DNA from 2 places in the Mesorhizobium sp. M0152 genome. Region 2 is predicted to be linked to the other one. Evidence: riboswitches for the same ligand, from Rfam matches in the RefSeq annotation. Region 2 holds a riboswitch; the other holds the start of a gene.
The links. A riboswitch is a leader RNA that binds a small molecule or an ion and turns the genes downstream of it on or off. The one in region 2 is predicted to bind cobalamin.

Region 1: another riboswitch for cobalamin. It lies ahead of NKJ26_RS24785 (aromatic ring-hydroxylating oxygenase subunit alpha); the one in region 2 lies ahead of NKJ26_RS23935 (CbtB domain-containing protein).

Annotation. Positions count from the first base shown of each region.
Region 1 covers NZ_JAMYTH010000030.1:28,501-44,212, forward strand. Annotated here, with positions in the region: gene bglA (beta-galactosidase BglA) at 1-225, shown strand, start outside; gene NKJ26_RS24760 (ABC transporter ATP-binding protein) at 256-1,368, shown strand; gene NKJ26_RS24765 (DUF680 domain-containing protein) at 1,445-1,681, opposite strand; gene NKJ26_RS24770 (DUF680 domain-containing protein) at 1,744-1,953, opposite strand; gene NKJ26_RS24775 (DUF680 domain-containing protein) at 2,023-2,229, opposite strand; gene NKJ26_RS24780 (DUF680 domain-containing protein) at 2,297-2,497, opposite strand; cobalamin riboswitch at 2,988-3,190, shown strand; gene NKJ26_RS24785 (aromatic ring-hydroxylating oxygenase subunit alpha) at 3,301-4,548, shown strand; gene NKJ26_RS24790 (FAD-binding oxidoreductase) at 4,650-5,750, shown strand; gene NKJ26_RS24795 (PqqD family peptide modification chaperone) at 5,877-6,308, shown strand; gene NKJ26_RS24800 (serine kinase) at 6,346-7,389, shown strand; gene NKJ26_RS24805 (glycosyltransferase family 2 protein) at 7,386-8,138, shown strand; gene NKJ26_RS24810 (glycosyltransferase family 2 protein) at 8,140-8,817, shown strand; gene NKJ26_RS24815 (nucleotidyltransferase family protein) at 8,814-10,289, shown strand; partial or broken gene NKJ26_RS24820 (molybdopterin-binding protein) at 10,379-10,658, opposite strand; gene NKJ26_RS24825 (glycosyltransferase family 87 protein) at 10,680-11,900, opposite strand; gene NKJ26_RS24830 (alpha-ketoglutarate-dependent dioxygenase AlkB family protein) at 11,958-12,587, opposite strand; gene lysM (peptidoglycan-binding protein LysM) at 12,853-13,326, opposite strand; gene arfB (alternative ribosome rescue aminoacyl-tRNA hydrolase ArfB) at 13,418-13,855, opposite strand; gene NKJ26_RS24845 (phosphoenolpyruvate carboxykinase) at 13,936-15,546, opposite strand.
Region 2 covers NZ_JAMYTH010000028.1:3,591-19,302, forward strand. Annotated here, with positions in the region: gene NKJ26_RS23870 (FAD-binding oxidoreductase) at 1-515, opposite strand, end outside; gene NKJ26_RS23875 (cytosine deaminase) at 515-1,825, opposite strand; gene NKJ26_RS23880 (ABC transporter permease) at 2,004-2,855, opposite strand; gene NKJ26_RS23885 (ABC transporter ATP-binding protein) at 2,842-3,672, opposite strand; gene NKJ26_RS23890 (ABC transporter substrate-binding protein) at 3,685-4,689, opposite strand; gene NKJ26_RS23895 (RidA family protein) at 4,957-5,340, shown strand; gene NKJ26_RS23900 (creatininase family protein) at 5,566-6,369, shown strand; gene NKJ26_RS23905 (tyrosine phosphatase family protein) at 6,552-7,061, opposite strand; gene cobD (threonine-phosphate decarboxylase CobD) at 7,058-8,107, opposite strand; gene cbiB (adenosylcobinamide-phosphate synthase CbiB) at 8,106-9,074, shown strand; gene cobO (cob(I)yrinic acid a,c-diamide adenosyltransferase) at 9,409-10,023, opposite strand; gene cobU (bifunctional adenosylcobinamide kinase/adenosylcobinamide-phosphate guanylyltransferase) at 10,025-10,540, opposite strand; gene NKJ26_RS23930 (CbtA family protein) at 10,533-11,330, opposite strand; gene NKJ26_RS23935 (CbtB domain-containing protein) at 11,346-11,525, opposite strand; cobalamin riboswitch at 11,562-11,760, opposite strand; gene NKJ26_RS23940 (MFS transporter) at 11,954-13,153, opposite strand; gene NKJ26_RS23945 (heparan-alpha-glucosaminide N-acetyltransferase) at 13,369-14,367, shown strand; gene NKJ26_RS23950 (methyltransferase family protein) at 14,364-14,840, shown strand; gene NKJ26_RS23955 (MerR family transcriptional regulator) at 14,847-15,233, opposite strand; gene mgtE (magnesium transporter) at 15,377-15,712, opposite strand, start outside.

The DNA of each region.
Region 1 (15,712 bases), on a different contig from region 2:
GGCGATATCACCTTCTTCGAAAGCGAGGGCGATACAGTTGCCTTCACCCGCCAGGCGGGCAATGAACAGGTCGTCTGCGTCTTCAACCTTGGCGCGAGGCCGGCCGAGGTTGACCTTGGCGGCCGATCGCTGCAACCTTTGTCCGGGCATGGATTCCCGGGACAGTCCGGCGGCGGTTCCGTCCGCCTCGGCGGCTACGGCGCCTGGTTCGGGCGTATCGACTGAATTTTTGAGGAAATCACTCGGAGGGAAATCATGGCCGATGTCACGCTAAGACAAGTGAAGAAGTCCTACGGCAATCTCAACATTCTCCACGGCATCGACCTCGATATCAAATCTGGCGAGTTCATCGTCTTCGTCGGCCCGTCGGGCTGCGGCAAGTCGACATTGCTGCGCTCGATCGCCGGGCTCGAGGAGATCACCTCCGGCGAACTCAGGATCGACGGCGAGGTGGTGAACGACGTGCCGCCTTCGAAGCGGGGCATTGCCATGGTGTTCCAGTCCTATGCGCTCTACCCGCACATGACCGTCTACGACAACATGGCGTTCTCGATGAAGATCGGCAAGGAGAGCAAGGCCGAGATCGACCGGCGCGTGCGCCAGGCGGCGGAAATCCTGCAGCTGACCAAATATCTCGACCGCCTGCCCAAGGCGATGTCGGGCGGCCAGCGCCAGCGCGTTGCCATTGGCCGCGCCATCGTGCGCAATCCGAAAGTATTCCTGTTCGACGAGCCGCTGTCGAACCTCGATGCGGCACTGCGCGTCGCCACGCGTATCGAGATCGCCAAGCTCAAGGAATCGATGCCCAACACGACGATGATCTACGTCACACACGACCAGGTCGAGGCGATGACGCTGGCCGACCGCATCGTGGTGCTCAAGGACGGCCATATCGAACAGGTCGGCACGCCGATGGATCTGTACAAGAAGCCAGGCAATCTTTTTGTCGCCCAGTTCATCGGCTCACCGGCCATGAACATCCTGCCGGCGACCATCGAAAGGACCGGAAACGCGACAATCGTCAGCCATGTCGGCGGTCGCAAGGCAACCGTGCCGATCTCGACGCCTGCTTCGGCAAAGGGGACGGCGGTAAGCTTCGGCGTACGGCCGGAGGATCTGATCATCGCCAGCGGTGGCGATTATCTGTTCGAAGGGACGGTCGACTATGTCGAACAGCTCGGCGAGGTTCAGCTCGTTTACATCGATATCGGCCGCGCCGATCTGCCCTTGGTGACCAAGCTGCCTGGCAATGTCGAGGTCAAGCGCGGCTCGACATTGCGGCTGAGCGCCAATGGCGAGGACCTGCATATATTCGACACCGAGGGGCGGTCCTTCGCGCTTCATGAAGCGGAAGCGAAAGCGGCCTGAGACGGAACCACGTCCCGATAACGAAAAAGCGGCGAGCCCAGGCCCGCCGCTTTTTTTTGGAAATCAGCTTCGGCTGTTAGCGGCCGAAGAGATTCCGGTCGCTGCCCTGAGGGGCGGACTTCGGTACGTCGCCCGCCGAATTGAGCAGCTTGTAGACGGGCGACTCGCTCTTGCGGATCGAGCCCGTGTGCGAGGTGTCGACGTTGACGGTCGCCTGCTTGTTGATGTCGGTGCCGCCAACGTTGTCGTTGCGGGCATAGGCGCTGCCGGCGGCAATCAGAAGAGCGGCGGCAGTGAGAACAATCTTTTTCATTTTTTGATACTCCGTATTCGCTAATCCAAGGCGGCGGCAAGCCGCCGCCTTGCGGTCAGATGTTAGTTGTTGCCGAACAGGTTGCGGTCGCTGCCCTGGGTTACAGGCGCCTGCGTGGCCGGCTCCGACTTGCCGGTCGAAGCCGTATACGAGCTGTCGACAGCGGTTGTGGCAGGCTGGTTGGCGCCATTGGAGCCAAAATTGTCGCTGCCGGCGAAAGCGCTACCGGAGATAGCCAGGACGGCGGCGGTAGCGAGGATGATCTTCTTCATTTCAAGTCTCCTGAATTTCAAGTTCCACCGGGGCGGGGGGGAAGCCCGCCGTCCACGGGGAATTGGCTGTTAGTTATTGCCGAAGAGGTTACGATCGGCGCCCTGGACGGGCTGCTTTTCAGCCGGAGCCGACTTCTGGGTCGAAGCCGTATACGAGCTGTCGGTCGAAGTAACCGCGGGCTGGTTGGCGCCGTTCGAGCCATAGTTGCCGCCATCGGCGAAGGCGCTGCCGGAGATGGCCAGAACGGCGGCGGCAGCAAGAATGATCGTCTTCATTTCAAGTCTCCTGAATTTGGTTTCACCAGGGCGGCGGGCGAGCCGGCCACCTGCTGGCAATCGGTTGTTAGTTGTTGCCGAAGAGGTTGCGGTCGCTGCCCTGAGCAGGCGTCTGAGCAGCCGGTTCCGACTTCTTGACCGAAGCGGTGTACGAGCTGTCGACAGCAGTGGCTGCCGGGGCGTTCGAACCATAGTGGTCGCTACCAATGGCGAAGGCGCTGCCGGAAATGGCCAGAAGGGCGGCGGCAGTGAGGACAATTTTTTTCATTTTAGGTACTCCAGTATTTTCCCGTCCGTCTAGCGGCGTGTCTTGGGAGGAAATCGCGTCGTTCGGACAGCCCCGATGTGGGAAAGTCATCTGGTCATTGCCAATCACGAAGTTGTTCCGACTGGACCATGAATCCACCTCTTGAAACTGGGCCAAAACCTTCTACTTGCGATTTTTCCCGTTAAATATCAGATGATTAGATGAAAGCTCCACTCCCATCACCAACTGTGTCGGAGGCCGAGTGTTCACACTGTCCTGCACGCACCGTCAACAGAAACGAACCGTTCGGTTCGATTTTAGGCGCTGCTAATAGTCACTTTTCGAAACCGTTAGCCCTTTTTGCTTCTGCCAAAGATCGAAACCCGACCCCCGGCGGGGCGGCGATGAGACGATTTCAAGAGCCCCGATCCTCGATCGAACTATCGCTTATGCGTGTCGCGCCGCATGGATGCGATGTCGTTTTCATGCCGACGCCACGACGCGTGTCGTGATTAGATCGCGCCATCTCAGGTGCCGCTTCGTGACGACGGGGCAGAGAATTGGGAAGCCGGTCAGAATCCGGCGCTGCCCCCGCAACGGTGGTGGAGTTCAAATCGCAACGGGAGACCACTGGGTGCAAGCCTGGGAAGGTGTCGCGATCGTCCGCAAGGACAACTCCAGAGCCCGGAAACCAGCCGAGATTCTAGACTCGACTGATCGCGGTGGGCGGTCAAGAGGCGGATGATGCATGCCGGCTCGCCCTGGCCTGCGTCCAATCCTTCCTCCATCACCACCATAGTCAGTCCTTAACGCGAGGACAGGACATGGATGTGCGCAACGACATGCTGAGGCTGCTGGAGAACCGCAGAGGCGGTTTCTCGCTCGAGCAGCCCTTCTACACCGACCCCGATTTCTTCAAGCTCGACATGGAGCTGATCTGGTATCGCGACTGGCTGTTCATCGGCCATGACTGCGAACTGCCGAAGCCGGGCAGCTATATCACCGCGCAGATCGGCGACTACCCGGTCGTCCTTGTCCGCGACCAGCAAGGCAAGATCAACGCCTTCCACAATTCCTGTCGCCATCGCGGCAGCCGCGTCTGCAACTCCGACAAAGGCACGGCCGCCAAGCTGGTCTGCCCCTATCATCAGTGGACCTACGAGTTGGATGGGCGCCTGCTTTTCGCCCGCCAGATGGCCGACGGTTTCGACAAGAGCCAGTTCGGCCTGAAGCCGGTCGCCTGCGAGAGCGTGGCCGGCTACATCTTCATCTGCCTGGCCAAGGAGCCGGCGGATTTCGCGCCGATGCGGGCGATGATAGAGCCTTATCTCAAGCCGCACCGGCTCAGCGAAGCAAAAGTCGCCTTCGAGAGTACGATCGTCGAGAAAGGCAACTGGAAGCTGGTCTGGGAAAACAACCGCGAGTGCTACCACTGCGCCGGCAACCATCCCGAACTCTGCAAGACGTTTCCGGAAGCGCCTACGGTGACCGGCGTGCAAGGCGCCGACAGCGACCCGGAAATGCTGGCGCACTGGGCGAAATGCGAGGCGGCCGGCCTGCCGAGCAAGTTCCGCATCGATCCGGCCGGGCAATACCGCGCCACCCGCGCGCCGCTGCTGCGCGATGCCGTCAGCTACACGATGACGGGCAAGCGCGCGGTCAAGAAGAACCTGTCAGACAGCGTTGCCACCGATCGGATCGGTTCCTTGCTGCTCTACCACTATCCGACAACCTGGAACCACATCCTCGGCGACCACGCCGTCACCTTCCGCGTGCTGCCGATCAGTGCCACGGAAACCGCCGTGACGACGAAATGGCTGGTGCACAAGGATGCGGTCGAAGGCGTCGACTACGATCTCGCCGAACTCACCCATGTCTGGACGGAGACCAACGACCAGGACCGCCGCATCGTCGAGGAAAACGCCTTCGGCATTCTGTCGCCGGCCTACGAGCCCGGTCCCTATTCGGAACTGCACGAAGGTGGCGTCATCCAGTTCGTCGAATGGTATTCGTCGTTCATCGGCCCGCGCCTGGCCGGCGATGGCAGGCCGGCCCTGCGTAGCGTCGCCTAGAGCAATTTTTTTTGTAGCCAAGCGGACACGCTTGGCTGCAAAAACGCAGCGTCTTGGGATCAAGCGATGCACGGAACACAGGGGACAAGAGGATGAATGCGATGACGGACCTTGGCCTCTATCGTCATCTCGACCAGATGGCACCCTGGAACGACCGGCTGCAGGTGCTGGAAGTGATCGGCGTCAGCGACGAGGCGCCCGACGTGAAGACCTTCACCTTCCGTTCCGACAACCAGACCTGGTTCCGCTACAAGCCGGGCCAGTTCGTGACGTTGGAGCTGCCGACCGCCGATGGGCCGCTGATGCGCACCTACACGCTGTCGTCTTCACCGTCACGGCCGTTCTCGATCGCGGTGACGGTAAAGGCGCAGGCCGGCAGCGTCGGCACACGCTGGATGTTCGAACATTTGAGGCCCGGTTCGCACGTCAAGGCCTATGGGCCGGCCGGAGACTTTTCGCTGCACAGCCACCCGGCGGCCAAATATCTGTTCATCTCGGCCGGCTCCGGCGTAACGCCGATGATGTCGATGCTGCGCTGGTTGAACGACTGCGCGCCATGGACCGACGTCGGCTTCGTCAACTGCGCGCGGCGCGCGGAAGAGATCATCTTTCGCAAGGAGCTCGAACTGCTCGGCGGGCATATGCCGGGCCTGTCACTCGGCTTCATGATCGAAGAGCGGTCTAGCCGCGAGGGCTGGTACGGGCATATGGGCCGGATCGACGCGATCCGGCTGCCGCTGCTGGCGCCCGATTTCCGTGAGCGCGAAATCTTCTGCTGCGGTCCCGACCCCTTCATGCGTGCGGTACGCGGCATGCTCGAGGCAGCCGGCTTCGACATGACGAAATATCACCAGGAGAGCTTTGCCGCGCCGATGGTGGAGGAAATCCCGGCACCGTTCACAGCACCGGCAGAAGACGGTACTGCCGGCCCTGTCGAGGCCGTGACGCCGATCCGGTTCACGCTTTCGGATGTCGATGCGGACTGCGTCGCCGGCCAGACCGTGCTGCAGACGGCGCGCGCCTCGGGCGTGCGAATTCCCGCCGCCTGCGAATTCGGCCTGTGCGGAACCTGCAAGGTGAAGAAAGTCTCCGGCGCTGTCGAGATGAGCCACAATGGCGGCATCCTCGATCACGAGGTCGACGATGGCTTCATCCTGGCGTGCTGCTCGAAGCCGCTGTCGGCGCTGGAAATCGAGGCGTAAGCGGCGAGCACCCGAACCGAGCCCGTGCCTTGCCAAGAAAGAACCCGGTGTTTACAGGCGTTGTAGGGGAAGCAGTCGCACCAGCCGGCGGGTTGGCTGTGGCAATTGCAGGGCGGGACAACACCGATGGGTCATTCCGACGTCTACACGGTCGCGAGCAGCGACATCGTCTTTGAATCTTTCGACGGCGAAGCCGTGGTGCTCGACCTCTCGAATGGCAAGTATTTTGGTTTCTCCGATTCCGGCAGCAGGATCTGGGAGGCGCTGTCATCCGGCGTACCGCCCGTTCAGTTGATCGGAGCGGCGACCCGAGTTGGAGAGGTGACCGCCTCCGAGATCGGCCGGTTCGTTGCGCAACTCCTCGAGTTCGGCTTGCTCGCACCTGCCGCCGATGCACCGGCGCAGATGCCTTCCGAGACCTTGCTCGCCGACTTGGCCCGTGCCGGCGACCCGCTCCACGTCGAGATCCATGACGACCTCGCCGACCTGATCCTGGTCGACCCCATCCACGAGGTGGAAGAGCCCGTCGGCTGGCCGGCGGTCAAGCAGGCAACCTGAACGGCTGTTATCAGGCGACCACGGGGGCCGGGCGACCATGTCTAGCATCACGCTGAAAACCCTGCCCGACTATGCGCGTCACGTGCTGGCGGCAGCGGAAAGCGCGGCCGGCGACTATCACGTCACTCGCAAGGTTCATTTGCCCCGGCTGGAGATCACGGTGCGTATGGGCGCGGGAGTCCTGGCGAGCGCCGTCGAACAGGCTTTCGTTCCGGCGCCGGTTGCCGGACCCGGCAAATGCAGCATTTTCGTCGCCGATCCACAAATAGAGGGCGTCCCCGCACCGGCAGGTTGGGGCCGGGCGTTTTTTACTCCTCATGCTTTCGCCAGCCGGCTGGCCGAGGCAGGATTGCGTGGCAACTATTTTCACGATCTGGATTTCTGGCAGTTCTACGATCCGCAACATGGCGTTGGCGTGCAATTGATGGCCTCGGCCGACGCCTTCCCACCCTGGGAGCCGGGTGCGCCGCTGCGGGCCTTTCTGCATTGGGAATATGCGGCCCGCGGCATGCGGCTCGCCCATGCAGGAACGCTCGGCATCGACGGCAAGGGCATCCTGCTTGCCGGCTCGGGTGGGGCCGGAAAATCGGGAACGGTCGTCGCCGGGCTGCTCAACCGGCTCGACAGTGTCGGCGACGATTATGTGCTGATCGGCATGGCTGCGGCAGTGACCGCCTATCCCCTGTTCGCCACGCTCAAACAGGATCCGGAGGGTTTTCGTCGCCTGGGACTGGACCGGAGGCTGACGTCGTACGGCCCGCTCAACTGGCAAGGCAAGCATCAGTTCCACATTGGCGACATAGCGGCCCGGCCGATGCCGTCAAATCTGGACATCACCGCTCTGGTGGTGCCACATATCAGCGGAGGCAGGGCCAGTTCGATCATACCGCTGTCGCGAAAGGAAGCCATGATTGCACTGGCACCGTCCGGTATCGCCCAGATGCCGGGCGAGCGCGAAAGTGGCTTCCGCTTTTTCAGCGACCTCACGCGCCTTCTGCCGTGCTACCGGCTGTCGCTGGGGACAGAGCCGCAGGAGATAGCCGGTACGATCGCGGATTTCATGATGCGGGGCACAGCATGAAACTGAGCGTGATCATGCCGGTCTACAATCGTGAAGATCATGTCGGCCCGGCGCTGCGCTCCCTGCTCAGGCAACGCGACGCAGCCGATCTCGACATCATCGTCGTCGATGACGGTTCCACCGACGGCTCGGCCGCGGTTATCCGGTCGCTGATCGAGGAGGCTCCCTGCATCCGTCTTGTCCAGCAAACCAATGGCGGAGTGACAAAGGCGCGCAACGCCGGTCTGCTGCAATTGCCGCGGCACGCAGACTTCGTGTCTTTCCTCGATTCGGACGATATTTCGCCGGCCGGGCGCTTCAGGGCGGACCTTGCCTGTTTTGCCGGCGATCCCGGCCTCGATCTGACCTACTCGCGGATGATGCTGGTCGACGGCATCGACGACGACACGCTGCAACCGGCCGCCGACAGCCATTGCATGACGGTGCGGGGAATCCACCTGTCGGCGGGCATCTTCAGCCGCAAGCTGATCGAGCGCATCGGCGCCTTCGACGAGGCGTTCAAGCAGGCCGAGGACACCGACTTTCTGCTGCGCGTCTTCGAAAGCGGCCCCAAATTCGTCATGCCCGATACGGTCGCGCTTTACTACAGACGTCATCCGGGAAACATGACCAAGCAAGCCGATACGGCACTGCGGGAATTCATGCGTGCCATTCACAAGTCGATGAAACGGCGCAAGGCCGATCCTTCCTTGCACAGGGTCGAGGGTATCTTCGATTTCAAGGAACTCGCAGACTGGCGCTTTATGTAACATGCCTGGCTATGGCGTCATCATTCCAGCTTTCAACGCGGCCACAACCATTGCCGAGACACTGGCCTCGGTGATGGCGCAAACGGTGAAGCCCGATGACATCGTCATCGTCGACGACGGCTCGACCGATGATCTCGCCGGGATGATCCATGCTCTCGGTATGCCAATACGCCTGCTGCGGCAAGAAAACGCCGGACCTGGCAGCGCCACGACCCGAGGCATCGCGGCCCTGTCGACGCCGTTCATCGCCACGCTCGATGCGGACGATCTGTGGCTGCCGAACAAGATTGAGCGGCAGCTGGCGCATTTCGCAGAAGCTCCGGCAACGTCGGCGGTTTTCTGTCACTGGCGGACCTTCCGCGACGATCGGCCCGACGCGGCCGAGGCCGCCGCCTTGCCCGGCTGGGCGCGGACGACCATGGTAATCCGCCGTGACGTGGCCGACGCCATCGGCCCCGTGGTCGATCCGCCAGGGGGCCGTGGCGAGATGATCGACTGGATCGCCCGCGCCAGGGAGGCAGGCTTCGTTCTCGGCATGATGGATGAGGTGCTGGCCTTGCGGCGCATAAGGCCAGGCAGCCTGTCATACGGACGCGATCCGGCACGCGACCGCGGCTACCTCCAGGTAGCAAGGCTCGCCATGCAGCGGCGAGCGCAGAACAAGGCAGGCACCCGTTGAAGGCCAAGCCAATTCGCCGCATCGGCCGCCGCTTTCCGGACTATGGCTGGTCCTGGCCGACGGGTGGACTCGACCAGTTGCTCAAGGCGGCGCTGCTTGCCAATGAGGACGCCGCCGCAAGTTACGCCACGCTCTGGCTTGACGCGAACGATATCGATCTCGTCTCCTTCCGGGAACACCGGCTGCTGGCTGCCGTCTCCGACAGGTTCGGCAGGAAATTGGCCGGCCATACCGCCTACCCGCGTCTCGTCGGCCTGCAGAAGATGCTGTGGACCAGATCCCGCATGGCGATGCGTGAAGCCGAACCGGCGCTGAAGGCAATGGCGGACGCCGGATGCATGGTGATGCTGATCAAGGGCGCCAGCCGGATCGCCCTCGACACAGCGGCGCAGCGTGGCCGGGTGGCGCACGACATCGACATCTTGGTGCGCCCGCAGGACCTGCAAACGGCCTTCGACGTCCTGCGCGACCGCGAGTGGCAGATCGCCACCGGTGTCAGCCCGCAATATCTGCGGACAAGACTGGCGTCGCTACGCTCGATGAATTTTTTCAAGAGCAATTTTGGCGACATCGACCTGCACCAGCTCGCTTATGACGGGTCGCAGCAAAGCCACGAAGACGACCTGGCGATCTGGCGGCGGGCGGTTGCAGCCGAGTTCAGCGGCGTCGACGTGCTGGTACCGTCGCCGGCCGACCGCATCGCGCTGGCCATCGGGCATGGCGGGCTCGACGCCCACACGCATAGCGACTGGCTGGTGGACTGCGCGGTGGCCCTGCGCGGCGGCGATGTCGACTGGGATGTGTTCCTTGACGTCGTCGCCAGGCGCGGCCTAGCCGTCGCGGCAGCGGTGGCGTTGTCCTATCTGGCGCTTGAGATCGGTGTTCCAGTGCCGGAGACGATGTTGGTCACGGTCATCGAGATGGCCGACCACGCTGGCCTTTCGCGCTGGTCGGGAGTGCTGCAAGCCAAGCCACGGACCGATTTCGGCAGGCTGGTCTGGCTGTCGCGTGGCCTTGCCAAGCAATTGCGGCTGCGGCGAAAGAGCGGCCGGCTGCGGCAGGATCCGCCAGCCAAGGCCTGGCGCGGCAGGCCAGCCCGCAACGAGCCAGCCGAAGCAGCGTCGCTATCGGTGTTCTCACAAGCCATGCCCTGCCCGCCGACGGCAGGAGACATGATGCTGGACATCACGGTCAGGATCAGCGTTCCACCGGTCCGCCGCCGCATCGAAATGGAGATCAACGCCGATGATCACCATTTTGCGCGCCTGCGCGCCATGGCCATCAGCCGGTCCGGTGGAGAACGGGTGCTGCACTTTCGCGGCAAGGTGACGCTTGACGGCGAGAAGCACGCCTTGACTCTTGAGGCGAGACCCTCCCGGCAATTCCGGCAATGGCACGATGAGGCGACCGTCGCCGCCTACGGCGCACTGCCGTTCCAGTTGGTCTCGGCGATCTTTTCACCGCTGCGCTGACAACGCCGCGCCGCCGCATCCCGACCCGTGCCGCGCGATTGTGAAAAAAGCGGCGGCGACACGTCTCCCGAACCAGCCGTTTCCATTCAGACGCCCTGCCATGCCGTATCGAACTTTGGTCCACGCGGTCACGCAATGGATGTCGCGCGTCATCCTGGTCAGCGGCAAAGCGTTGAACTCGGCCCAGTTCCATTTCCTGACCGGTCTCGGCCCGTGCTTCAACGTGAACGTCCAATCCTCGGTGGGCAGATGTGGCGTCGGTCCCGCCGACAGCACCGGAAATCCCTGCTCGAGATGTTGGCCGGGCGGGATGCGCGCATCGCTATCCGTTGGCGGACGCCGTCCCGAAAAGAAGCCTCGGGGGACCATTGCGGTAATTCCTCGCTGCAACTAGCGTGTGTGGCTTCCCGGCGCCTCTGAAACAACGTTCCCACGTTCGCGGGCACTTATGCCGACGAGCATCCATGCCGACAGGGACAACGGCACCAGCACGCCAATCCCCAGCCCGGCACCATTCACCAGATGAGCGATGGCAGGATAGAGCCAAATAAACGCCAGGAAAAGCCGAGGTATATTGGCGCGTGTCGAGAACAAATAAGCGACCGCAATGGCTAGGCCTACAGTGTCGTAGCTGTAGCCGTAAGGCGTCGCCACCGTCGCCAGCACGACGGTAAGGACCACCCTTTCGCCATGGTCGACTTGCCGCCGGGGCAGCCAGATCCAAATGGCGGCGGTGATCGCGGCGATTGTCGCGACAGCCTGCATCGCGTAAGCCACCGTCAAGTTCGACCCGCATGCGCGCGCCAGGAAGAACATGGTTGCGGCATTGGACTGGTAAGACTGGGGATATTGCGCCTCCAGTATTGCGGTCATCAAGGGACGGGTTTCGGTCCAGAACAGCCGCCAGACGTCAAATCCGAGCATGGCGCCGGTCAGGACGAACAGCGCAGCCGATGAAAGGACAGCGGCGGCGATGGCGCGCCAATTGCCGCTCGCCAGCAGGCAGAACGGAACCAGAATGCCGAGATGCGGCTTGACCGTCAACAACCCGAACAGCACCCCGGCCAGGATCGGCCGCCTTGGTACAACCGCCAAGCCACCGATGAGAAGCGCGGTGGTCAAGGCGCCGTTCTGGCCGAAGATGGCATTGATGAACACGGCCGGGCACACAAGGATGGCCGCTTCGGCAAATGTGGCCAGTTTCAGCGGCCGCACCGCCAGCCACAGGCAAAAGATGGTACCGAACGTCCAGACGAAATAGGCCGAAAAGATTGGCAGTAAGGCGAGCGGCATGCCGAAGATCAGGATGCTGGGCGGATAACTCCATTCTTGATCGGGAAGGTCGGGCGAGAACATCTGTCGCAGCGTCGCGCGGTAGGCGTCGACGTCGAACAGCAACGCGACATGACGGTCGAGCGCCATGCGTCCACCGGCCCACAGGTTGGAGAAATCCCAGTAGGGCAGGCGGTCGCTGAGTTCGGAGAAGCCGTGCTCGTCGAAGGTCCACAAAGCGAGGTGGTAGCGCAACCCAATCAGGATTCCGGTGCACAGCACCAAGGCACCGAAGCGCAGATCGGATTGGCTGGGGGCAGTCTGATTGACCAGTGCCATTGCGGTGTTTTCCAAAAACCTTGCCGGCCCTGATAAGGGATGCGCGTTAAGATCGGCTTATGCGGAGCCTTCGTCCGGCTTCGTCACCCGCCGCAATGTCAGATTGATCCTGCCGCCGTTCTTCAGCAGCGCCGAGGTCGAGGGGTAGATGCGGTCGACGCCGTGGAAGCAGAGGCGGCCCTCGCCACCGAGCACGACGACGTCGCCGCTTTTCAACCTGAACGACTTGGTGCCGCCCTCGCGCGTCGTCTGGCCGATCCTGAACAGGCATTCGTCACCCAACGAGACAGAGACGACGGGGGCTGAGAAATCGGTCTCGTCGCGATCCTGATGCAGGCCCATTTTTGCGTCCGCCGTGTAGAAATTGACCAGGCATGCCTCAGGCGGATGCCGGTAGCCCGACACCTGACGCCAGAGATCTAGCAGGCTCTCCGGGATAGGCGGCCATGGTAGTCCGGTCAGCGGATGCGTCGGCTGATAGCGGTAGCCTCTTTCCTTGTCGGTGACCCAACCGAGCGGACCGCAATTGGTCATGCGAACGCTCATTTCCTTGCCGGTGCGCGGCATGGCCGGCACAAACAGCGGCGCCTGTTGCACGATGCTTCTCACGTCCTCGACCAGCCCCTCCTGGGCAGTGCGGGACAGATAGGCCGGCATGTGGCGAACGCCCTTGGGCAGAACGAGCATGGGTTGGCTCACCTCGCGAATGGTTCGGGCCGCAACATGCCACCGTCAAAGGAAAACGGCGACCCGAAAGCGCTCGCCGATCTCACCGAGATATTGGCGTGGGATCGCGCTATGGGCGCGCGACGGCGTGCAACAGCGGCTATTGCTACATGGGTCAGGGCCGCAACATCACCGCTTCGTTGAAGCGCCCGCGGTAAAATCAAAAACGCCGCGCGTCCTTTCGGATGCGCGGCGCCTTGATTTCGCTGCTTCGGTGCGATCCGCTTCAGCCAAGTTCGGGAATGCGCAGGACCTGGCCCGGATAGATCTTGTCGGGATGGGTCAGCATCGGCTTGTTGGCTTCGAAGATCACCGTGTTCTTGGCGCCCTGGCCCTTGCCGTAGCTCTTCTCGGCGATCTTCCAAAGATTGTCGCCCTTCTGCACGGTATAGAAGGTCGGCTCCTTAGCCGGGCTTGCCGCCTTGCCGGCGTCCGGCGCGACCTGCAATTCGTCGGCCTGCACCTTGGAGACGCCCAGTGTGTTGCCTACGGCGATGACCGCCTTTTCGAAGATCGACTGGTCCTTGACCACGCCCTTTAGCACCGCCGTATCACCCTGAACCACGACTTGCACGCCATCGGTGCCGAGCTTGTGTGAATCGAGTTCCTTCTTGAGCGTGTCGGCCGTGGGTGCGGCTTCCTCGTCGCCGCCGATGCCGAGTTTCTTGCCGACGCTCTTGACGAAATCGAACATGCCCATCTGCGATCTCCGTTGCTGTGGTGGGTAACCGCAGCTTGCCACCTGCAACCCAGAATTGGAAGGCACCGGCCCAGTGCAGCCTTCGCGGTGCTTAATCGTTCTCTATCCGGCCACGCAGCTTCTTGATCGTGCCGCGTCCGGCCTTGCTCTTCAATCGCCGCTCCACCGCGCCTTTCGACGGCCTTGTCTTCTTGCGCGGCGGTGGCGGCGGTTCCGCGGCCTTGGCGACAAGCGCCGCAAGCCTCGCTCGCGCATCGGCCCGGTTCTGCTCCTGTGTGCGAAAACGCCCGGCCTCGATGACGATGACGCCGTCCTTGGTGGCGCGCTGGCCGGCAAGCTTGATCGTGCGGGCGCGCACGCGCTCCGACAGGCCGGCCGCGTTCTGCGCATCGAAGCGCAATTGCACGGCCGTAGCCACCTTGTTGACGTTCTGGCCACCGGGACCCGACGAGCGGATGAAATCCTCGTGCAGGTCGCCTGGGTGGATCACCGCGTCGTCGCCAATGATGATCTTGTCGTCCGAAGTCATGGCGCAGTCATGGCGCGGCGGATCGAAAAAGAAAAGGCCCGATCGAAACCGGCCCCCAATAGTGCTGAGCGGCGTGGCGATTACTCCGCCGCCTCCTGCATGCGCGGCGCTGCCCCCAGCACGACGGCGTCGACGTGGCTCTCGAACTTTTCGAAATTGACGGCGAACATGCCGACCAGCCTTGCCGCTTGCCGGTCATAGGCAGCCTTGTCGGCCCAGGTCGATCGCGGGTCGAGAATGGTGCTGTCCACGCCCGGAACAGCCACCGGCACCTCGAAGCCGAAATTGGCGTCGGTGCGGAACTCGGTTGCGTTCAGCGAGCCGTCGAGCGCGGCGGCAAGCAAGGCGCGCGTCGCCTTGATCGGCATCCGCCTGCCGGTGCCGTAAGCACCGCCGGTCCAGCCAGTGTTGACCAGCCAGCAATCGGCGCCATGGCGGGCAATAAGCTCGCGTAGCAGATTGCCGTATTCCGACGGATGGCGTGGCATGAACGGGGCGCCGAAACAGGTCGAGAACGTCGCTTCGGGCTCGGTCACGCCCTTTTCGGTTCCGGCCACCTTGGCGGTGTAGCCCGAGAGGAAATGATACATCGCCTGCGCCGGGGTCAGCCTGGCGATCGGCGGCATCACGCCGAAGGCGTCGGCGGTCAGCATGATGATGTTCTTGGGATGATGGGCCTGTCCCGTCTTGCTGGCATTGGGAATGAAGTCGAGCGGGTAGGCGCAGCGCGTGTTCTCGGTGAGCCGGCCGTCGTTGAAGTCCGGCACGCCATCGGCGTCGAGCACGACGTTTTCCAGCACCGTGCCGAAGCGCTGCGTGGTGGCGAAGATTTCGGGCTCGGCTTCAGCCGAAAGCTTGATCGTCTTGGCGTAGCAGCCGCCTTCGAAGTTGAAGATGCCATGCGGTCCCCAGCCATGCTCGTCGTCGCCGATCAGCGTGCGCGACGGATCGGCCGACAGCGTGGTCTTGCCTGTGCCCGACAGGCCGAAGAAGATGGCTGCGTCGCCATTTGGCCCCTCATTGGCCGAGCAGTGCATCGGCATCACGCCCTTTTGCGGCAAGAGATAATTGAGCATGGTGAACACCGACTTCTTCATCTCGCCGGCATAGGAGGTGCCGCCGATCAGCACGATCTTGCGCATGAGATCGACGGCGATCACCGTTTCGGTGCGACTGCCGTGGCGGGCGGGATCGGCGCGGAAGGACGGCAGGTCGATGATCGTCATCTCGGGCACGAACCGCTCGAGTTCGGCTGCGTCGGGACGAATGAGCAGATTGCGGATGAACAGCGAATGCCAGGCGAATTCGGTGACCACTCGGGTGGGGAGCTTCAGCTCCTCGTCGGCACCGCCAATGAGATCCTGCACGTAAAGATCCTTGTCGGCGGCATGGGCACCGAAATCGGCGAGCAGCGCATCGAACTGGGCCGGCGAGATCGCCTTGTTGTTGTCCCACCAGACATGCGGCTCGGTGGCGGCGTCGCGGACGACGAACTTGTCCTTGGGCGAGCGGCCGGTGTGCTGTCCGGTCTCGGCGACAAGCGCGCCGTGCGCGGTCAACCGCGCCTCGCCGCGCCGGATCGAGTCCTCGTAAAGGGCCGCCGCACCGAAATTGTAGCGCACCACGCCGGTGGTCTTCAGGCCGATATGATCGATCGCGCAAGCCAAATTGCGTTTGCCGACTTCCGACATTGGTGTCCCCTTTCTTCGATTTGCCGCATCTTTGCCGGCGCATTTCCAGCATGCCCACCAAGCGAGCTAAGATGGTCAGAACCAGAAAAAGCAAATGATATCAAATCATTAATCGATTTAAATATTTTGAAAGTTGTTTAAATCGTTTATATGTGCGAAAAGTTTC
Region 2 (15,712 bases):
AGCCGCAGCACATTGCCGAAATCGCGCAGGCCGCCGAAATTGATCGAGCCGACGCCGCCCGAACCGCCGGCGATGAAGCCGCCGATCGAGGCCGTGTTGTAGGTGGAGGGCGACAGCCGCAATTCCTGGCCGGAATGCGCGCGCGTTGCGTTGTCTATATCGGCCAGCACCGCGCCCGGCCCGGTCACCACGCGCCCCGGCGCGATCGACTTGATCCCGTTCATCTCGGCGAGGTTGAGCACCACGCCGCCGGAGAGCGGCATCGCCTGGCCGTAATTGCCGGTGCCGCTGCCCCGCGGCGTTACAGGGACGGCATGCCGGTGGCAGGCGGCGAGCACGCGGATCAGTTCGGCCTCGTTCTTCGGCGTCACGATCAGATCGCCGGTGACATGATCGAGCTGCCGCTTCAGCACCGGGCTATACCAATAAAAGTCGCGGCTCTTCTGCTGGACGATCGCCGGATTGTCGTCGATCTTAAGGCCTTCGAGATCGCGCTTGAGCGCCGAAACGTCCATCATTCCACCATCAGTTCGTCGAGTTCTGCGTAGTCGGGCAGTTGGCGGTCGATCGCGCGTCCACCACGCACGACAATGCGATCCGATTCGGGCCGCGACAGCAATTCCGTCCAGCTCCGGCCCTTGAAGACGATGAAGTCGGCATCGCCGCCGGGGGCAAGCGTACCGAACCCGTCGAGCCGCATCACGCTCGCCGGCGTCGCGGTGATCGTTTGCGGCCAGTCCGCGACCGGATGATCGAAATGCAGGATGCGCGTCGCCATGCGGTAGACCTCGAGCATATCGAGATCGCCATAGGCATAGAAGGGGTCGCGCGTGTTGTCGGAAGCGACGGCGACCTGAATGCCGCGTGCCTTCATCTCGTGCAGCAGCGTCACGCCTCGCCAGCGTGGCGTGGTGCCGTCGCCGCGCCGGTCCTGCAAATAGAGGTTGCACATCGGCAGCGACACGACGGAGAGCCCGGCCTTCGCCACCTTGTCCAAGGTGTCGAGCACATTGAGATCCGGCTGGCGCGCCAGCGAGCAGCAGTGGCCGACCAGGATCTTTCCCTCGAAACCGTTCCAGAGCGACGCCTCGGCAATCTTCTTCAGAGAGATCGCGGAAACGTCGTCGGTCTCGTCGGCATGGAAATCGAGATCGAGGCCGTGCTTGATGGCTTGCGCGAAGACATGGTCGAGCAGCTCTTCAAGATCAGGCACCATATAGGTGACGACGCCAAGCACGCCCTTGGCGGCGGCGACCCGTTTTGCCAGCCTGTCGAACCACTTTTTGTCGCGCACGCCCTCGATGCCGATCAGGCAGGCGCCCTGCAACTCGACACGGCCGCGCCATCGATCGCGCATCGTCTCGAATACCGGCCAGGAGATTTCCTCCTGCGGCGCGACGCTGTCGAGATGGGTGCGCAGCGCCCGGGTGCCATGCGCGTAGGCGGAGCGCAGCGAGAAATCCATGCGCCGCGCCACGTCCTCGGCGCTCCAATGGGCAGTGCGGTCGGCCCCGGTGGCGTTCAGCGCACCCATGAAGGTGCCGTCGGGATTGGGCTTTCGCGGCCAGATATGGCCCTTGTCTATATGGGTGTGGCAGTCGACGAAGCACGGCAGGATGATGCGGCCAGCCAGGTCGATCGCATCGGCAGGCGCTTCCGATCGGCCATGTGCGGTGATGCTGGAGATCTTGCCGTCGGCGACTGCGATATCGGCAAGCGCGAAGCCATCGGAATCGAAGATGGCGGTCAGGCTGGGCGTCAGCGACGCGTGAACACGGATGTTGCCGAGTACGAACCGGCCGGAGTCCGGAATCTCGGAGCTCATCGCTGCCCCTCATCCGCCTGCCGGCACCTTCTCCCCGTATAGAGACGGGGAGAAGGGAAGCGCTCCAACGCTGACGACCCCCTCTCCCCGTCCCTATACGGGGAGAGGGTAAGGGTGAGGGGCGGCGCTAACGCCGGGAAAGATGAGAGGCAGCTTTTGCCTGCGGAAAAGGGCGTCATCACCGCTCCTGCTTCAGCGCGCTTTCGTGCCAGCGCCGCAGAATGAGATGTGAAATCAGCGACAGCACGAGGAAGATCAGGATGCCGGTGAGCGAGATCAGGAACAGCGCCGCGAACAGACGCGGCGCGTTGAGCCGGTAGCCGGCTTCGATGATGCGCGAGGCGAGCCCCGACGACTGGCCGGTGGTGCCGGCGACGAATTCGGCCACCACGGCGCCGATAAGCGACAGGCCGCCGGCGATCTTCAATCCGCCGAGGAAATACGGCATGGCTGCCGGCAATCTCAGATAGCGTAACTGCTGCCAGCGCGTCGCGCCATTGAGCTTGAACAGATCGCGCAAATTGCGGTCAACGGAGTTGAGGCCGAGCGTGGTGTTGGACAGGATCGGAAAGAAAGCGACGATCCAGGCGCAGAGCAGAAGCTTGGTCGTCTGGTTGTCGACATAGATGTTGATCAGCGGAAAGATCGCCACGATCGGCGTCACCTGCAGCACGATGGCGAACGGAAAGAACGACATCTCGACCCATTTCGACTGCGCGAACAGCACCGCCAGCCCGACCCCGCCAAAAACAGCAAGGAGCAGGCTGAGGAAGGTGATGCGCAAGGTCACCAGCAGCGCCGAGAACAGCAGGCCGGCATCGTTGTAGAGCGTCCACAGCACAACGCCGGGTCGAGGCAGGATGTATTGCGGAATCTCGTTCCACACGCAGATGCGGTCCCACAGCCAGATCGCCAGGATCATGATCGCCATCGGCAGCAGCCAGCGGCCGATCCGCTCAAACCGCTCCTGGCGCACACGGCGCGCTTCCTCGGGGTCGAGTTTGAGCGACCGCTCGTCAATGGCCGTCATGGTGCGAGCCTGCTGTTGAATTGATGGCATTGATCAGCACATCGGAGGCCTGTCGGCAGAGCGCTGCGTAGTCGGTAGAGGTGCGAAACGCCTCGTCGCGCGGATAGGAAGCCTTGATCGCGAGCTCATCGAACACCCTGCCCGGCCGCGCCGCCATGACGACCACGCGATTGGAAAGGAACACGCTTTCGAAGACGCTGTGGGTGACGAAGACGACGGTGAAGCGCTCGTCCTGCCACAGTTCAAGGAGATCGTTGTTGAGCTTGAAGCGCGTGATCTCGTCGAGCGCGGCGAACGGTTCGTCCATCAACAGCACGCGCGGCTTGGTCACCATGGCCCGCGCGATCGAGACGCGCATCTTCATGCCGCCCGACAGTTCGCGCGGCACCGCATCTTCGAAGCCGGTCAGGTGCACCCGCGCCAGCATCTGCGTCACCGCCGGCGCCGCCTGGGACCGGCTGATGCCTTTCAGCCTGAGCGGCAGCCAGACATTGTCGAAGACGCTGGCCCAGGGCAGCAGCGTCGGCTCCTGGAAGACGAAGCCGATGTTCGAGCGGTCGAGGGAGGCGCCGCCGCGCCAGTCGAGCACGCCGGAGGTCGGCGTGGAAAGGCCGGCAATCAGCCGCAGCGCCGTCGACTTGCCGCAGCCGGACGGTCCGAGCAGGCTGAGGAAATCGCCCTCCCGGATCGTCAGGTCGACGTCGCTCAGCGCCGTCACGCCGTTGGAAAAGACCTTGCCGACGCCACGCAGCGCCAGCAATGTCGGTGCGGCGTCCGACGCACTTGCAGGCGCTTGCGCCACTTTTTCCCGCATCATGCCGGGACCGGCCTATTTCTTCAGGTCCAGCCCAACGCCCTTGTTGATGAACGCCAGCGTGTAAGCCTTCTTGATGTCGATGCCTTCAGGCGTGACCTTGGCCTTGACCATCTTGTCGTAAAAGCTCTTGATCCGTTCGTCGGTCATGGCGCCGATGCCAAGCTTTTCGGTGTCGCCGGAATCGGCAAGGCCAAACTTTTTCATCTGCTCGATCGAGAAGGCGATCTGCTCGTCGCTCATGTCGGGATTGTCTTTCTTGATCATGTCGTTGGCGGCCTTGTTGTCGCCGTATAGATATTTGTACCAGCCCTTGGCCGAGCCATCGACGAAGCACTGGACCACCTCCGGCTTCTTGTCGATCGTGTCCTGCATTACCTCGATCGTGGTCGAATAGGTGTCCCAGCCATAGTCGGCCAGTAGGAACTGGTTCGGCACGAAGCCGCCCTCCTTCTTGACCGCGAACGGTTCCGACGTGACGTAGCCTTGCTGGATCGACTTCTTGTTGGCGAGGAAGGGAGCGGTGTTGTAGGTGTAAGGCGCGCGCTTGGCGGCGTCGAAGCCGAGTTCGATGACCATCCACTGGAAGAAGGTCTGCGCGCCCTCGTCGCCCAGAATGTACTGCTCGGCGTTCTTCAGGTCCTCCCATTTATCGAGCCCCTCGCCCGGATGGGACATGATGACCTGTGGGTCCTTCTGGAAATCGGCAGCCACCACGCGCATGGGGATGCCTTGCTGGACGGCGTCGAAGGCCGACAGCAGATTGCCGCCCATGTAGAAATCGATCTTGCCGGCCAGCAGCAACGGCCGGCCGCTGACCTGCGGGCCGCCCTGCATGATGGTGACGTCGAGGCCGCAGGCGGCGTAGGTGCGGTCCGCCACGGCCTGGTAATAGCCGCCATGCTCCGGCTCGGCCAACCAGTTGGTGCCGAAGGTGACTTTTTCATTCGCCGCGGCACCAAGCGTGCTCGCCGCAAGCAGAGCCACGACAGCCACCGAGATCTTCTGTTTTCCGTACATCGACACCACCACCCTTTGTTTGCTCCGGCGCGCCACGCGCCGGGCTCGACACCAAAGATTCAAGAAGCAAGACGCATGCCACCGGCGTTCTGGCGCCGGGACCGCCCGCCTGCACCACAGCCATCTGCGAAGCCGGAAAGGTCGTGCTGCACCAGAGGCATCGTGCCTATTTTTTGGACGCCTGTCCACAATCGCCCGGGCGACATGCACCGCATCTTGCGGGTGCAACCGATCCAGCCTTAGGCTGGCGCCAAACCGGAGATTGCCATGTTCAAGTTTCTCGTCCCGAAGTCGATCAAGCCGCCCTTTGCCCGCTACAGCCATGGCATCGAAGTGCCTGCCGGCAAGCGGCTGGTGCTGTGCTCGGGCCAAGTCGCCATCACGGCGGATGACCAGATACCCGGGGATGCCGGCCCACAGGCCGAGCTCTGTTTCGAGAACATCGCCGCGATCCTCGCCGAGGCCGGGCTGGGGCTTCGAGACATCGTTCGCATCAACGCCTATGTCACCGATCGCGCACATTTGCGGCCCTACATGGATGTCCGCGACCGGCTGTTTTCCAGCCCGGCGCCGGCCTCGACGCTTATGATCGTCTCCGGTTTCGCCCGGCCGGAGTTCAAGGTCGAGGTCGAGGTGATCGCGGCTGGGTGAGAAGGATAGCGACGAGCTACGACTCGGCAGAGCAATAGGCTAAGTTTATACGAAGGTTAGTGCTGCCCCTCATCCGCCTGCCCGTCCTCCGCAGCAACTGCGGAGGGTGGACCGGCACCTTCTCCCCGTATAGTGACGGGGAGAAGGAAGCGCTCCAACGCTGGCGATCCCCCTCTCCCCGTGAGGGGCAGCGCTGACGTAAGATCAGTTCCGTCGAGGCCCGAAATGAACGAACCAAAAAGACGCGTGTGGTGGGGCGACTACCGGACCACCGAATACGCCTCGGTCGACCCGGATGCGACGATCGCCGTGCTGCCGGTGGCGGCGATCGAGCAGCATGGGCCGCATCTGCCGGTCTCGACCGATACCTCGATCATGACCGGCATGCTCGACACGGTCATTTCGCGCCTGCCCGACGATCTCGACATCCGCATCCTGCCGGTCCAGGCGGTGGGCAAGTCGAACGAGCATCTTCACGCGCCGGGTACTCTTACCTTACCGGCAACGACGCTGGTCGAAGCCTGGACCGAGCTTGGCATGTCGATCGCGCGCGCCGGCGTGCGCAAGCTGATCGTCGTCAATTCGCATGGCGGCAACGAGGAGATCATGGGCATCGTCACGCGCGAATTGCGCGTGCGCGAAAAGATGCTGGCCGTGAAGACCAGCTGGCAACGCTTCGGCCGGCCGGCCGGCATGTATACCGACCTCGAGGACCGTCACGGCATCCATGGCGGCGATGTGGAGACGTCGCTGATGCTGCATTTCCGGCCGGACTTGGTCGACATGGGCAAGGCCGACGATTTCGTTTCCAACGTCGCCAAGACCGAGAAGGAATTCTCGCTGCTGCGCCACACCGGCACCCATGCCTTTGCCTGGATCGCCAGCGATCTCAACCCCAACGGCGTGGTCGGCGACGCAAGCATCGCAACGGCCGAAAAAGGCCGGCTGACCGCTGAATTTCAGGCGGACGGGTTCATCAGCCTGCTGCGGGATGTGCGCAAGGCGAAGCTCGCCGAATGGCTGAAATAACATAGTTGCCTGCCACAGATGCTCTGACCGTCAGGTGGCACATCGCGCCCTTCTGAAATTAGATTAGCGGAGCCGTTCTGACGAAGGCGGGAAGACTTCGGCCAATCGCCAGCGGTCGCATCAGTCTGCCCGAACGAACGATGGTTGGCGCCTGGCGGACGAATTGAAGTCGGGTCGAGCGACTAACTATCGATCTTCAGTTCGAACGGCGTGCCCTCGAAAGCGTCGGCGCCGCGCCCGATCGCTTCGATTGCCGCGATCATGCGGCCGTCGCGACCGAGCAGCGTGTCGGCTACCGCAATCAGCCGGGGATTGGGCGTCGCCGAAGGCGACAGCGTGCGCAGGGTCCGGGCCAGTTCGGCCTCGTCGCGGTTCGGCGCAAGTGCGGCGGCTATGATGTAGGCGGAAGCCGTCGAGCGGCTGATGCCGGCATAGCAATGCACGAGCATCGGCCTTGCCCGATCCCACCGGCGCGCGAAATCGAGCAGGTTACGGACATGTTCCTCGCCCGGCATGGTCATTCCGTCCTGCGCCGCCGCTATGTCGTGCATGACCAGATGCAGGTGGTTTTGCCTCGCGATCGAGACCGGCCGGACCACTTCCGTTCCGGCGGCGAGCAGCGACAGCATTCGCTCGGCGCCGGTCCTGGCCACCGTTTCCTCGATTTTCGCCAGCGAGCAAACATGGATCATCGTTTCCAACCCCTTGATTGATCCTCGCGCCGCGCCGCCCATTCGGCAAGCGCGGATTCGAGCCGCTGCCATTCCTCCTGACTCCCCGGCAGGCCGGCGCGCAGCGCATGCGGCCGGTCGGCGAAATGCCGAAGCAGGATGCCGCGCTCGCCAAGCGCCGAAAACAGACCGGCGGCGTTCGGCAGTTGGAGATGGCGGAACAAAGTGGTGCCGCCCGCGACAGGTACGCCGAAGCGACCGAACAGCCCGTCGAGCCGCGCCGATGCATCCGCCAGGGATGCCCGCATCGCGTCTTGCCAGCCGATGTCGGCAAGCGCGCGAATACCGTATTCCAGCGCCGGTCCGGCAACCGCCCATGGTCCGAATTGAGTCTCCAGCCGTTCGACCGTGGACCCATCGGAAAGCGCGAAGCCGAGCCGCAAGCCGGCCAGGCCGAAAAACTTGCCGAACGAGCGCAGCACGACGATGCCGCCCTGGCCGACATCGCCGGCAAGGCTGTGCTGGCGCGGACCGACATCCATGAACGCCTCGTCGACGACCAGCAGCCCGCCCTTGGCGCGCATTGCAGCGGCCAGCGCCAGCAGCCGGTCGCGCTCGATGACGCGCCCATCCGGGTTGTTGGGATTGACGATGACGGCAAGATCGGCTTGCGCCAGCGCCGCGAAGTCGCCGATCTCGGTCACTGCGTGCCCGGCGATCGCTGCTGCCCGCGCATGTTCGGCATAGGTCGGCCCCAGCACGAAGGCCTTGCCGGGCCTTACCAGCGATGCCACGCGCGGCAACAGGATCTGCGTGCCCGGTGCCGCCGCGACGTTGGCTGGCGAAGGCGCGCCATAGGTGCCGGCCGCGATCTCTGTCAGTTCACTCGCCCGCGTGGTTTCCGGCAGCCGCGACAGGGTGGTGGCGGGCAAATCGAAAAGCGGATAGGAGTGCGGATTGATACCGGTCGAGAGGTCGACGAAAGGCTGGGGGGCATCGGGGAACATCGCCCTTGCCCGGCCGAGACTTCCACCATGGTCCACCGCCGCCCCATCAAGAAGCTTCATGTCAGTCCTGATCGCTTTCCTGTCATTGGCCTTTGAATTCGTCCTGGGCTACCCGGACTGGCTGTTTCGCGCCATCGGTCATCCGGTGACGTGGTTCGGCAGGCTGATATCCTTTCTCGACCGCCGGCTCAACCGCGCCACCGATTCCGACGCGCTGCGTCGCCAACGGGGTGTCCAGACGCTGCTGGTTATCGTGCTGGTGCCGGCGGCGATTGGCCTCTGCGTGCAGATCCTGCTCTGGTTCATTCCCCTGGGATTCATCTTTGCCGCTCTTCTTGCAACCTCGCTTCTGTCGCAGAAGAGCCTCCACGAACATGTCGAGGCCGTCGCCGACGCGCTCGAGACCGGTGGCCTCGCCATGGGCCGCGTTGCCGTCTCGCGGATCGTGGGGCGCGATCCCGAAACGCTCGACAGGGCCGGCGTCTGCCGCGCGGCGATCGAGAGCCTTGCCGAGAATTTTTCCGACGGCATCGTCGCCCCCGCCTTCTGGATCGGCGTCGGCGGACTGGCCGGCGGCGCCGCCTACAAGGCGGCCAACACCGCCGATTCGATGATCGGCCACCGTACCCCGCGCCACGAGGCCTTCGGCCGGGCGGCGGCGCGCTTCGACGACCTGGTCAACCTGCCGGCGTCGCGGCTGACGGCCCTGCTGATCGTGCTGGCCGCTTTCCTGGTCAAGGGCGCAGATCCCCGCAATGCCTGGAACGCAGTGCGGCGCGACGCCAGGAAACACCGCTCGCCCAATGCCGGCTGGCCGGAAGCCGCGATGGCCGGCGCGCTCGGTCTCGCACTCGCCGGGCCGCGCAGCTATGGCGGCGTGCTTGTCGAGGACGTCTTCATGGGCGAAGGCGGCCGGCGCGAGGCCGACAGCGCCGACATAAGACGGGCGCTGAAACTCTATCGGACGGCGGATTATTTGTTGATTGCGCTGTTCGGCGTGGTTTCGGCGATCGCCATTCTGGCATGATCTCACCCCCTCGTGAGTTCTCTCACGAAGGGGAGGAAGGGAGCCGGGCTGCAACAGGTTCGCGCCTTTCCTCTCCCCCGTCGATCGGGGGAGAGGTGGCTCGGCGAAGCCGAGACGCAGTGGGGGTCGACGAGCTCGGCAGTCGCGTTTCTCGCACCCGCCGGGTTGCCCCTGCCTGTCTGCGGACCGCGCGTTCGATAACCGCCTTCCCCCAATCCGTCGCTGCTTCGCAGCGCCACCTTTCCCCCCCTCCGGAGGGAAAGGAAATGAGCCCCCTGGGAGCGTTTGGCGACCAGACTTGAATGCTCATCCACAAAAAAGGGGACAACAGCTCTCAAAACTCAATCCCTTGCTGTGCCTTCACGCCCGCCGAGAAATGATGCTTGGTCACGCCCATCTCGGTAACGAGATCGGCGGCTTCGACCAGCGCCGGCTTGGCGTTGCGGCCAGTCACGACGACATGTAGCCCCTCGCGACGGCCCCTGAGCGCGCTAACCACCTTGTCGAGATCGAGATAATCGTAGCGCAGCGCGATATTCAGCTCATCCAGCACCAGCAGGCTGATCGACGGATCGGCCATCAGCTCGAGCACCTTGCTCCACGCGGCTTCGGCCGCGGCTATGTCGCGCTTCAAGTCCTGCGTCTCCCAGGTGAAACCCTCGCCCATCGCGTGCCAGACGACGCGGTCGCCGAAGGCGGCGAAGGCGTCCTTCTCACCCGTATGCCATTTGCCCTTGATGAACTGGACGACGCCGACGCGCTTGCCATAGCCGAGCATTCTGAGCGCCAGGCCAAAGGCGGCTGTCGTCTTGCCTTTGCCCGGACCGGTATTGACGATGAGCAGCCCCTTCTCGATCGTCTTGGCCGCCACCTCGGCATCCTGCACCGCCTTGCGCTTGGCCATCTTGGCGCGGTGGCGTTCTTCGTCCTTTTCGTCGATATCGGTCATCTCATTTCACCTTGAGCGGCAGCCCCGCTACCATCAGCAGCACCGTATCGGCGACTGCGGCAACCTGCTGGTTGAGCCGGCCTGCCGCATCGCGAAAGCGGCGCGCCAGTGCGTTGTCCGGCACGATGCCTTGGCCGACCTCGTTTGAAACCACGAACCATGGCCCGCGCGGCCGCGACAGCACATCAGCCAGCCGCCGGCATTCCAGCTCGAGGTCATGTTCGGCCAGCATATGGTTGGTCAGCCACAGCGTCAGGCAGTCGACCAGCACCGGCTGATTATCAGGCAATGCCGCCAGTGCGCCTGCGAGATCGAGCGGCGCATCGATCGTCGCCCAGCATTCGCCGCGCCGCGAGCGGTGCAGCGCGATGCGTTCGCGCATCTCGTCATCATAGGCTTGCGCGGTGGCGATATAGGCCCATGGCGAGGGCAGCGCCGTCATGAGCGTTTCGGCATGCGCGCTCTTGCCGGAGCGCGCACCGCCGATAATGAAGGTCAGCTTGCCGCGATCAGGCAAAGCTGTCGCGCAGGCTGGTCGCGGTGCCGGTAAAGCGGCCGCGCACCACGCCGACGACGGCGCCGAGCACCACCCAGAACACCAGATTGGTCACCGTCACCGCCACCACAAACTGGTGGTGCAACCCCTCTGGGATCGCCGTGTCGTAGCTGTCGGGCTGCGGCGCGCCGACGATATGCGGCGCCACCATCAAGGCCACGGCGAGGATCGCCAGCGGCAGCGACTTGCGGAAGGCGATCAGGCCAAGGCCGGTCGCGGTGGCCGCCACCGTTGCCCACCACCAGATCTGGCGTTGGGTGAGGTCGGCGGCCGGAATGGCCGGCAGTTCCGGCGGCAGGCCTAGGCCCGGCGCCAGCGTGAACACGGCAAAGCCGGCCAGGCCCCAGAACACGCCCCGGCGCCAATTGCCGATGCCGCCGGCGAATTCGGAAACCGCGACCAGGATCAGCGCGAAGCCGATGCCGGTGACGATATTGGCAAGCACGCTGAAGGCGAAACGTTCGAAACCGTCGGCCGGCGCCCAGCCTTCGTCTTCCGCGACCGGAGCAGCAGATTCCGCAGGCGCGGCCGTGCTCATTGCATTTCCCGCCGGGGCGGCGGAGCCCATGGCGTTGGTGTCCGTTGCAGCCGGCGCGGCATCGTCGTGGTGATGACCGCCGCCAGCCTGTTCGTAGACTTCCGCCTTCAGGATCAGCGGCACGGTGGCATAGGCCTGCATGCAGGCGAGAACGACGCCGGCCACGAGCCCTGCGATCGCCGCGATGAACACGACGTTGCGAAACAGGTTCATGATGTCAAATCCCTATCAGTGGCAGGGAAACGCCATCGAATGACGATAATCGTGGGCGGCATTGTGGACCGCATCGATATGCGAGAAGCCGACGAAGCCCATCACGAAAAGGCCGAGGAATCCAGCGAGAGCGAGCTGCATCAAGCGGGACTGCGAGGAAACGGAGGCGCCGAGCGAGACGGAAGCGGTATTCATGTCATGTCCTTTCGCCCTCCACCCGAGGGCATAGAAGTCAGTTTCCTGTCGCCGGCAGGTCTCCTGGCTCGCGGATCAACGCCCTTCCCCACCTTCCCGAAGAAAAAATCTTCAGTGGCATATGGAGAGGACTACCGCACACAGTTGCGGGGGCAGCCACGGCGTTGGGCGACAAGTCAGCCCGCACCGCATTCCCTCTTGGCTCCAAAATGGAACCGACGACATCGGCGACTATAGGCAGAATCGCCGCCTCCGGCAAACCAAATTCCGCCGGCAACTATTGCGAATGCGGCGTGCCGGCCGGGGATCGCCGACGGCGCTCAATGCGCCACAAAGCGGGCGTGCTGATGCCCGAAGAATATGAATTGCACCGCTTCCACAACTGGGTGCGCGAGCGCCACGCAGGGCTTTCACCCCAGCCCTGATCCTCACAGCGACTTCGGCAGATACCGCCAGGTCACGAAGCCGCAAACCGCGGCCAGCAGGCCGAGCGTGACGAACACCGAGCCCAGCCCGAAGAACGCCAGCACCACTGAATAGACCAGCGGCGGCGTCAGCTCGGAAAAATCGAGATAGGTGCGGTAGACCGCAGCCATCTGCGACCGCTCGTAGGACCGCACCGAGCGCATGAAGGCGGTCGAGCCCAGCGCGTCGAGCGCGATGGTGAACAACGCGCCGCAGAGCAGGAAAGCGCCGGTGAGCAGCGGTGCGCTCTCGCCGACCGCGCCTGCCGCCAACAACATGGCCGACATCGCGAAATAGGCAAAAGTCATGGTCCGCCGACCGCCGAAGCGCTTGCCCGCTCTGCCCCAGAAGATAGCCATGAACAAGAGCGCGTTACCGGCCGAAACCAGCAGGCCGCCGGCCAGCTTGCCCTCGCCGGTGATGACCATGAACAGCGGCCCATAGACAAAGAACGTCGTCCAGAAGCAGGAACGGCCGAAGGCGATCAGCCAGGCGAGCCTCAATCTGGGTTGCGCGACGAAGCGGCCGATATTGGCGAGCGGATTGACCGGGCGCGTCTTGCCCGGGCGGATCGACGGGTTGTCGCCCAGCCGATAGGTCCAGAACAGCGCCAGCAGGGCCGTCGCGAATACCGCCACCGCGCCATGCGCGGCATAGATGCCGAAGCGTGTGTAAAGAAAAATGCCAAGCGTCGGCCCGCCCGTCCAGGCGAACATCGACCACGCCATGCGCAGCGATTCCGCCTGCATGAAGTCGGTCTTGCGGATGTGGTCCATGATGTAGAGGTTGAGCGTGATCGACAGCGCGCTGGCGCCCATGACGCGGCAAAGCATGCCGGCCAATTGTCCGGCAAGCGTATGGGTAACGAAGAACAGCGAGCCGATGGCGAGCAGGCAGGCGCCGGCGGTATAGACCCAGCGCCGGGCAAAGCGGCGGATCAGCATCGGCATGAACAATGTCACCGACAGCCCAAGCAGCGCCACGACAGTGTAGAGGATCGAGACGATCTGCTCGTTGTGGAGGATTTCGTAGGCCTGGATCGGGATGACGCTCGACACCGTGGCGCGGGCAAAGGATTCGACGGCGTAGAGCGAGGCGAAGGTGCGCGCATCCGCAGCCTTGAGAGCGGGAAGCCAGATCGGATGACGCACATGGGTGGACATTGCTTCCTCAAAGCAGAATCACCGACCAAATCTGGCGTGGCGATTGCCATCCCAATAAGAGGAAACCGACGCGCGGCCGGCAAAAGCGAAGTCGGCCAAAGGCTTCCCGGCGCTGGCCTAAAGCAGCGCCTGACGCGGTGGCGACGCGCCCGGCCTTCTTCTGTCCGGTGCAACCGTGATAATCCTCCAGCGGGGCTGAATCAGATCGCGAGACCATGAGTATCCAAACGCCGACCGCACCCGTTCCGGAGCAATCAAAGCGCATCGCCGCCATCGATATCTTGCGCGGCATCGCGCTCCTCGCCATGGCGAGCTATCATTTCACCTGGGACCTGGAGTTCTTCGGCTACACCGATCCCGGCCTCACCGCCTTCGGCTGGTGGAAGCTCTACGCGCGCTGCATCGCCTCGACCTTCCTGTTCCTGGTCGGCGTCAGCCTGTATCTCGCCCATGGCAGAAAGATCCGCTGGAACGGCTTCTGGCGGCGGTTCGCCATGGTCGCCGGCGCCGCGATCGCCATCTCGGTCGTCACCCGCATCGCCACGCCTGACGGCTTCATCTTTTTCGGCATATTGCACGAGATCGCGCTCGCCAGCCTGCTCGGCCTGGCGTTCCTGCGCCTGCCGGCCCTGCTGACGCTTGCCGCTGCCGCACTGGTCGTCGCGGCGCCCGTCTATCTGCGTTTCGAGGCTTTGGACCACCCCTTCCTGTGGTGGATCGGTCTTTCCACAATCAATCCGCGCTCCAACGACTACGTGCCGCTGTTCCCATGGTTCGGCGCCGTGCTTGCGGGCATCGCGGTGGCGAAGTTCGCCTCCACCTCGGGCCTGCGGGCGCGCCTGGCGGGCCTTGCGCCCGGCCGCTGGGCCAATCCCCTGGTCTTCATCGGCCGGCACAGCCTGGCCTTCTACCTGATCCACCAGCCGCTGCTGATCGGCAGCGTCTGGCTGTTCTCGCAAGTCATGCCGGCCAAGGTCGAAACCCCGCAGGTGAACTTCCTGAAAACCTGCCAGATATCGTGCGAGCAGTCGCGCGACAGCAAGTTCTGTTCGAGCTACTGTGGCTGTATGCTGGATACGCTGGAAGGCGAGGCCACGCTTGATCGGCTCTACAACAACGACCAGACCGCGCAGTGGCGGCAGCATCTCAGCGATCTTGCCAGCACCTGTACGGCGCAGACCGACGACAAGATGACGGAGGGAGGGCCACAATGACCGACAGCCAGCCGAAGCCGGGAGTGATACCGTGGCCGCCGCTGATCTATATCGCCGCAATCGCCATCAGCATTGTCCTCGGCATGCTCTATCCCCTGCCATGGATCGGCGATCTCCTGGGCGACATCCTGTTCGCCGCCGGCTGGGTGGCGCTGCTGGCCGTCGCGGCACTCTGGTTCACCGCCATCCGCACCATGGTCCGGGCCAGGACGACGCTCAATCCCAACGCCGTACCCGATCACCTCGTCACGACGGGCCCCTTCGGCATCACCCGCAATCCGATGTACCTCGCCAACACGCTGCTGTTGATCGGCGTCGGCTTTGTCTCGGGGATAGCCTGGTTCCTTCCGCTTGCCTTCGTCGCCGCCTTCGCCACGCAGAAGGTCGCCATCGAGCGCGAGGAAAAGGTGCTGGCGGCGAAGTTCGGCAAGAGATACCGGGATTACGCCAAAAGAGTGCGACGCTGGATTTGAGCAGCGTCAGGTGTTGACGCCGAGTTCCACCAACCGCTCGACGCAGGATTCTTCCGCCTGGTCGAGCTCGGCCAACGTCTCCTCGAGGTCGCGGCGCTTTTGCCTGAGATCCTCGCGCTTTTCCTCTATGCGCTTGATCATCAGCTTGAGCTGGCCGACCTCGCCCGGCGGCTCCTTGTACATCTGGATGATTTCGCGGATCTCGTTGATCGAGAAGCCGAGCCGCTTTCCCCGCATGATCTGGCGGATGAGGTGGCGGTCGGACGGGCGAAACAGCCGGGTTCGGCCACGCCGCACCGGCTGCACCAGTCCCTCGTCCTCGTAGAAGCGCAGCGTCCGCGTCGACACGTCGAATTCGCGGGTCAGTTCGGTGATCGAATAATATTCCCGCATTGTGACCCCATAGCCGAGTTCGACGCGATTGCCGGCCAAGCAGCCCTACCCGTTCCCGGGTCGGACCATCTGGCCGGAATCGGCCAATGATCCCTGTTCCATGAACCTCGCATGGCATTTACGTAAAAGTCAATTGAGGCCGTTCACCTGACGCCGAACCACCAGCTTGCAAGGCCGAGGAAAGCAAAAAAGCCGACGACATCGGTAACCGTGGTGACGAAGACCGCCGAGGCGACCGCGGGGTCGACCTTGAAGCGGTCGAGCAGCAGCGGGATCAGGATTCCGGCCAGTGCCGCGACGAACATGTTGATGATCATCGCCGCCGCGATGATGCCGCCCAGATTGGGATCGCGGAACCAGGCCGCCGCGACGATGCCGATCAGGATGGCGAAGACGATGCCGTTGATGAAGCCGACGCCCATCTCGCGGCGGATGATGCGGCCGGCATTGTAGATGTCGAGATCCCTGGTCGCCAGCGC